2 regions of the Bacillus sp. PK6-16 genome follow, and region 2 is predicted to be linked to the other one. Evidence: riboswitches for the same ligand, from Rfam matches in the RefSeq annotation. Region 2 holds a riboswitch; the other holds the start of a gene.
What was found. Region 2 has a riboswitch for magnesium ahead of mgtE (magnesium transporter). Riboswitches for the same ligand answer to the same signal wherever they lie in the genome.
Positions count from the first base shown of each region.

Region 1: it holds a riboswitch for magnesium, as region 2 does, so the genes downstream of both, M1D66_RS18980 (P-type ATPase actuator domain-containing protein) here and mgtE (magnesium transporter) in region 2, are expected to answer to the same signal.

Region 1 covers NZ_CP096511.1:3,726,406-3,729,762, reverse strand. The annotation lists gene M1D66_RS18990 (glutathionylspermidine synthase family protein) at 1-197, shown strand, start outside; gene M1D66_RS18985 (DUF350 domain-containing protein) at 190-576, shown strand; M-box (ykoK) riboswitch at 748-913, shown strand; gene M1D66_RS18980 (P-type ATPase actuator domain-containing protein) at 1,249-1,974, shown strand; gene M1D66_RS18975 (5'-3' exonuclease) at 2,107-2,973, shown strand; gene M1D66_RS18970 (FbpB family small basic protein) at 3,329-3,357, shown strand, end outside.
Region 2 covers NZ_CP096511.1:2,872,168-2,875,524, forward strand. The annotation lists gene M1D66_RS14775 (phosphodiester glycosidase family protein) at 1-97, opposite strand, end outside; gene mgtE (magnesium transporter) at 255-1,583, opposite strand; M-box (ykoK) riboswitch at 1,865-2,030, opposite strand; M-box (ykoK) riboswitch at 2,538-2,714, shown strand; gene M1D66_RS14785 (FtsW/RodA/SpoVE family cell cycle protein) at 2,901-3,357, shown strand, end outside.

The DNA.
Region 1 (3,357 bases), 850 kb from region 2:
TATTTCAAAAGTATATCGAACTGCCAGTCGTATCCTTGGAAACAGAAAAAGGGATCGAGAAACTGTCATATGTGTTTGGTTCGTTTTTAATTGCTGGAAAAGCGAGTAGTATCGGTATTCGCGCGGGAGAAAAGATTACAGGAAATGAATCGTACTATTTACCGGTAGGTATAAAAAGGAGGGGAAAAAATGATTAATTTTTTATTATATTTAGTAGTAACACTCGGCCTTTTATGTATAGGTCTGTTCTTGATGGAAGTGACAACGAAAGTAAAGGAATTTAAGTTAATGGCTCAAGGAAATAAGGCGGTAAGCTATGTGCTTGGAGGACGATTACTTGGGTTAGCTGTTGTTTTATATTCGACAGCAGCTAATTCAATTTCACTTCTTGATATGATTTCGTGGGGAGCAGTTGGGATTTTGGCTCAAATTATCGTCTTTTATTTAGCTGAGTGGCTTACACCACGCTTTAATATAAACAAAAGTCTCGAAGAAGATAATCAAGCAGTCGGTCTTTTTCTTATGTTTTTAGCAATTTCAATTGGGATTGTAATTGCTGGTTGTATAACTTATTAAAAACTTTACGTTTAAACGTAAAGTTTTTTATTTTATCCCGTAAAAGCCCGATTGGTGAGGGCTGATTAAAGTTTCACTTTATATATGTTAGTTTGCCATACCTTTTGAAAAAATTGTAGGCTACGGTTGACATCTATTTTAAATAAGAGTAACATTTTCAATGTAATGAAAATAAGTCTCTGTTAGGTGAGGCTCCTGTATAGAGAAATGCTACTGCCCAAAAATGTCGAGAGACGCCAATGGGTCAACAGGAATGATCGAATTAAGGTTTTTCTTAACGTAGCTGGTAATGTACCTATGCTATACAGTGCTAAAACTCGGTGAGGGAGAGGTCCGTAGATTTCTAATTATATTAGAAATCGTTTATTTGTGTATGTAATGGCCGCTACTCTCTTAAGGGTAGGGGCCTTTTTTGTTACCAAGCTATGAGTAATTTCATAGTATAAACTATAAAATTAAACGAGGAGGTGAGGAGCATGTCAAATTCTGACTCGGTTCCGTTACCCATATACTTCAAATCAAAAATATATGATGTAGGCAGGAAACGATTTGTTCCTCCCTCTATATTTATCATAATGTAGCGTTTATAAAACGCGAGACACTTTCACAGTAAAGTGGATAAATTGAGAAACAAAGCGTTTCTTCCTATGTTGTAAAGGAGGAGACGATAATATGTTATATGCAAACAAAACTGTGGGTAACACGTCATATAAACTAAGTAAAAAATCAATAAAAGAACAAACAATGCTCCAAAAAAATAAAGATTTATTAATTGAAATTGCAACAAGAGATGTAAAATCTGTATTTGCATATTTTAAAACAACAAGAGACGGACTATCAATGAAAGAGGCACAAAAACGTATTCAAGTATATGGCCGAAATGAACTAACTTCAAAAAGAGCACTTCTCGCAGAAGTAATGATGAAGCTTGGTGGCATGATTCCAGGTTTTTCAAAACAACGTGTGTGTGATGAATTACAACGTGAAACGATTACTGTATCTAGAGTAGAATGTTCTAGTAGTACAGGGCTAAATAGTGAACTGAAAATGATGGAGATACCAGTGCAAGAACTTGTACCTGGAGATATAATTTTTCTTTCGGCTGGAGATGCTGTGCCAGCTGATGTACGTATTATTTATGCAGATGATTTATTAGTGAATGAGTCTGTGTTAACGGGAAACGAAGCGAATATAGAGAAGTTTGAAAGCTGCTATCACCTTGAACGTAAACGATTTATTCCATTAAAACGGATGAAAGATTATAATCCACTTGAGCTTGAAAATGTATGTTTTAAAGGTTCACATATCGTTAGTGGAAATGCAAAGGCTGTCGTTGTTTCTACTGGAAAAAATACGTATTCAGGCATATTGCATACTTGTTGTAGTAGAACGTCTTAATGTGTTAATGGTGCTAAATATACAAAAACAATGTATAATAGACAAAGTTGAGCAAAAACGTAGAATGGTAATCTATTTATATAACCTTACGTGATAACGTAAGGTTATTATTTTTTTAATAGGAGAGGAATTATGAAAAAAGTATTATTAGTTGATGGTATGGCACTATTATTTCGTGCTTTTTACGCAACAAGTGTCTACGGACAATTTATGAAACGACAAGATGGAACCCCTACGAACGGGATTCATGGTTATATGAAACACTTATTAACAGCTACGCAAGCGATCGAACCAACACATATCGTTACATGCTGGGATATGGGAAGTACGACATTTAGAACAGAATCGTTCTCGAATTATAAAGCAAATCGTGCAGCGCCACCAGAAGAATTAATTCCTCAATTCGATTTAGTGCAAGAAATGACTGCGAAATTATCCATTCCAGTTATCGGTATGAAAGGCTACGAAGCCGATGATTGTATCGGTACGCTTGCAAAACAATATTGCAATGAAGCTGAAGTTTATATTTTAACTGGTGATACAGATTTACTTCAACTTGTTGATAAGAACGTTACAGTTATGCTTCTGCGTAAAGGAATTGGAAATTACGAATATTACACACCGGAGAAAATCATGGAAGAAAAAGGTGTAGAGCCGTGGCAAATCGTCCATGCAAAAGCTTTCATGGGAGATACAAGTGATAATTATCCAGGTGTAAAAGGTATCGGTGAAAAAACAGCGTATAAGCTTATTCAAGAGCACGGAACAGTATCCGCTGTACTAGAAAATGTAGAATCATTAACAAAAGCGCAGCGTACGAAGATTGAAAGTGATTTAGAGAACTTAAATATTTCGTTACAATTAGCCGAAATTCACTGTGAAGTTCCAATTTCATGTTCACTAGAAGAAGGATTACACACAATGGATGAAGAAAAACTTAGATTTGTTTGTGAAGAAATGAATTGGGGAAGACCTGAAATATTAATAAATATGCTATAAATAGTTTGGAAAGAGGGATGTTGCATAAGTCGAACTTTGACTTGGTGACACCTTCTTTTTGTTTTTGTAAACAGTATGATAGTAAATAAAATTATGTCGAACTCAATTTTAAATATATAAATGTTTCGACAAGATATAATGATAAAAGTTGATGAAAATAGTGATTTTTGTAATGAAGTGAATTAATTTCAACATAGTTTTAGAGAGTCTTTTTTTCGTGTTCACAAAGTTGTCAGAAAATAAACGAGATTTTCATATGAAGTTCAAATAGAATTCACAACAATCAATTATTATAAGAACACACAGATAATTCTTTATCTTTTATATAAATCATCCCCCAAGGAGGACAATGAAAATGAGAAAAAAAGTGAGAAAATCTTTTAA
Region 2 (3,357 bases):
GGCCATAGCTAGTACCAAATAATATGCCTATACCAATAAGCATGAAAATAGACAATAGAAGCAAAATTCGTTTGAAGATTTTTCTGAGATGTTTCATAGTTTTATCCTCCAGCATTCATTACATTCAATAAATCCATTAAAATATTATTTATCTAAATACAAAAGTGTTTGATTTCCTCATGTCTGAATTCCCCAATATACTTTAGCAATTCAGGCAAAATACTTATTCCGATTTTCGTTTTTTTAGTGTATATTTATAAATTTAATAACGTTTTTGCAACCATGAAATAAATTACTAATCCTGTTCCATCAACAAATGTTGTAATAAATGGACCTGAAACAACTGCAGGATCTAATTTTAATTTTCTTAGAATTAAAGGTAAAACAGCTGCTACAAGAGAGGCCCAAATAACAATAAATAATAAAGTAATTGCTACAACTTGTGCAACTTCTGTTCCAACTCCTAACATATAAGCACGAGTGAGGCCAGCTATTCCAAGTGCAAGTCCGAGAAGCATCCCTATTGCAAATTCCTTTTTCATTACACGGAAAATATCTTTAAATTTGACCTCTCCAATACCGATTGCACGAGTAATTGTTGCTACAACCTGTGTTCCTGTATTCCCACCAGTACCTACTAATAACGGAACAAAGAAAGCAAGGGCAACTACAGTTTCAATTTCATCTTCAAAATACTTTAATACTGTACCTGTATATGCCTCAGCAACAAAAAGAAGTAATAACCATGGTAGACGTTTTAAGAAAATACTCCAAATGCTAGCTTCAAAGTAAGATTGATTCAATGGTTCACTTCCGCCTAACTTTTGAATATCTTCTGTAGCTTCTGCTTCCATAACATTCATTACGTCATCAAATGTTATAATACCAATCATTTTATTATTTGCTGTTGTGACAGGTATTGCTGCTAAATTATAATTCAGTAGCTTTTTTACAACTTCTTGCTGGTCAACTTCAGCGTGTACTGAAATTACCTCTTGAATCATGATAGTAGATAATATCTCTTCATCTGCTGCTAGTAATAACTCATGTATGGAAACGATTCCCTCAAGATAACCATGACTATCAAGAACATAACTATAAGATATTGATTCTACATTTTTAGAATGTTCCCTAATGTACTTCAATGTCATTTTTACTGACCAATTTCCTCTAACTGCAACAAAATCACTTGTTACAAGACTTCCTGCCGTTTCAAGTTTGAAGGTCATCAATTTTTTCACGTTATGTTTTGTGATTTTATCTAGATACGCCATTAATTTAGCCTGTTTTTCCGGATGAACCGCTAGCAGTAAATCTACTAATTCATCAATCGGTTGTAAATTTAGTAACTTTTTAGCTTTGTTTTCAGATAAGTGAATTAAGATATTATATTTTTCTTCTGCACCCATATATTGAAGAATTTTAGAGCTTTTTAATACAGGAATCGTATTTAGCAATATGACTTGATTTTCAATTGAAAACTGTTTTACTTCTTGTGCAATATCATACGATGGATGACGTAAAACTTTCTCTGCATCCAAGTTATTTTTGGTTACAAGTAATTCCTTTAATAATTTCTTCATGTTAACTCCTCCTCATATTGCTAAGGGAGACTCTAGAGTTTCATGAGTGGTTTTGTTTTATTTTATCTGCCTTAAATTTTTTATTAGAGCAATAATAGTTACATTGCAATAAATTCATTAGTTAGAATTACCTCCTTTTTGAATATAGACCAGATAAAAATAAATAAAATTAAACAGAAAAACCTTTACTCAAAAAGGAGTAAAGGTTTTTTCACAATACAAATAAATGATTATTAAGACCGCCCTACCAAAATCACAGAGGTGCCTTTCTATCAAATCGTATACCACTCCCTCGTTGAGTTTTAGCACTGTATAGCATAGGTTTTTATAACCAGCTACATTAAAAAGGGCCTTAATCCGACCGTTCCTGTTGACCCATTGGCGTCTCTCGACATTTTTGGGCAGCAGCGTTTCTCTATACAGGAGCCTCACCTAACAAAGTTTATTGAATTACTTCAAAATTTAAACCAGAATTTAATATTTGTCAACTGACTTTCAATTCCATTCATAAAAAAATCTTTTATAGAAAATGAAATTATATTTTATTTTAAATTTAAAATTCTCCTTAAAAAACATAGAATTCAAATAGATTTAATTCAAAGAAACGTAATAAAACATATGAAATTTATTGTTTTTAATCAAATTCCAATTTTATAACAAAAGATGAATAATTAGTCATTCTGTATATCAAAAGAACATTCATAAAAAAATCTTCTTTTATGATTAAAATCTTCTTTACTGTTTATCAAATTTATATGGTTAAACTACTTAATCAAACGATACACTACAAGTCAAAAATATGTACTTATACGGAATGATTACATACATTTTTTCAAATCATTTCTCAAAGGACTATAAAGCAATAAAACAGATAAAATTAGCAATATGGTTGCTTGACAAGCAAAAAAAATATATTTATGCTTGCTACACGAAACAAACACATAAAATTTATATTGCTTAACCTGTTAGGTGAGGCTCCTATGCAAACACAGGCTATTGCCCAAAAATGTCGAAAGACGCCAATGGGTAGAACAGGAATTGTCGGATTAAGGCTCTTCTTAAGATAGCTAAGTAATGAATTTTCATTACTTTACGTTGTATAGTGCCAAAGCTCTACTAGGGGGAAAAAAGCCTTATTTAGTCATGCCATTTTGAATCCCTCTAGTTACATACTAGGGGGATTTTTGCGTAAAAAAACAGGGAGTAAGCGATAGAATCTTCCTAAACAAAAGTCATATTTAGTAATTGACGAGAACAAGATTCTATTCATAAGCAAATGTAATATTATGTTTTGTTTTAAATCAGGAGGATATTAAAATGAAAAAAATATTAAAACTCGATTATCTATTGCTCCTTCCTCTATTCATAACATGTACTTTAGGTATTATCATGATGTATAGTGCAAGCTCCATTGTCGCTGTCCAACATTACGGTTATAACAGTAGACATTTTGTTGATTCTCAATTAACAAAGCTACTTTTAGGAACAATTGGGTTAATAGTTTGTGCTTTACTCCCATATGAAATATGGAAAAAACGAATAGTCTCAATCTGTATTATGGTTGGAGGGATTTTTTTATTGATTATGGTTTTATGGAAAGGAAAAGTGGTAAATAATGCCCAATCATGGATCTTTGGAATACAGCCAGCTGAATTTCTTAAATTAGGAACAATACTTGTAACAGCCCGCTTTTTTGCATTAAGACAAAAACAAGCTAAAAATAACTGGAGAGGTATCGGAAAACTTTTATTCTTTTTAGCTACAATTTTTTTTC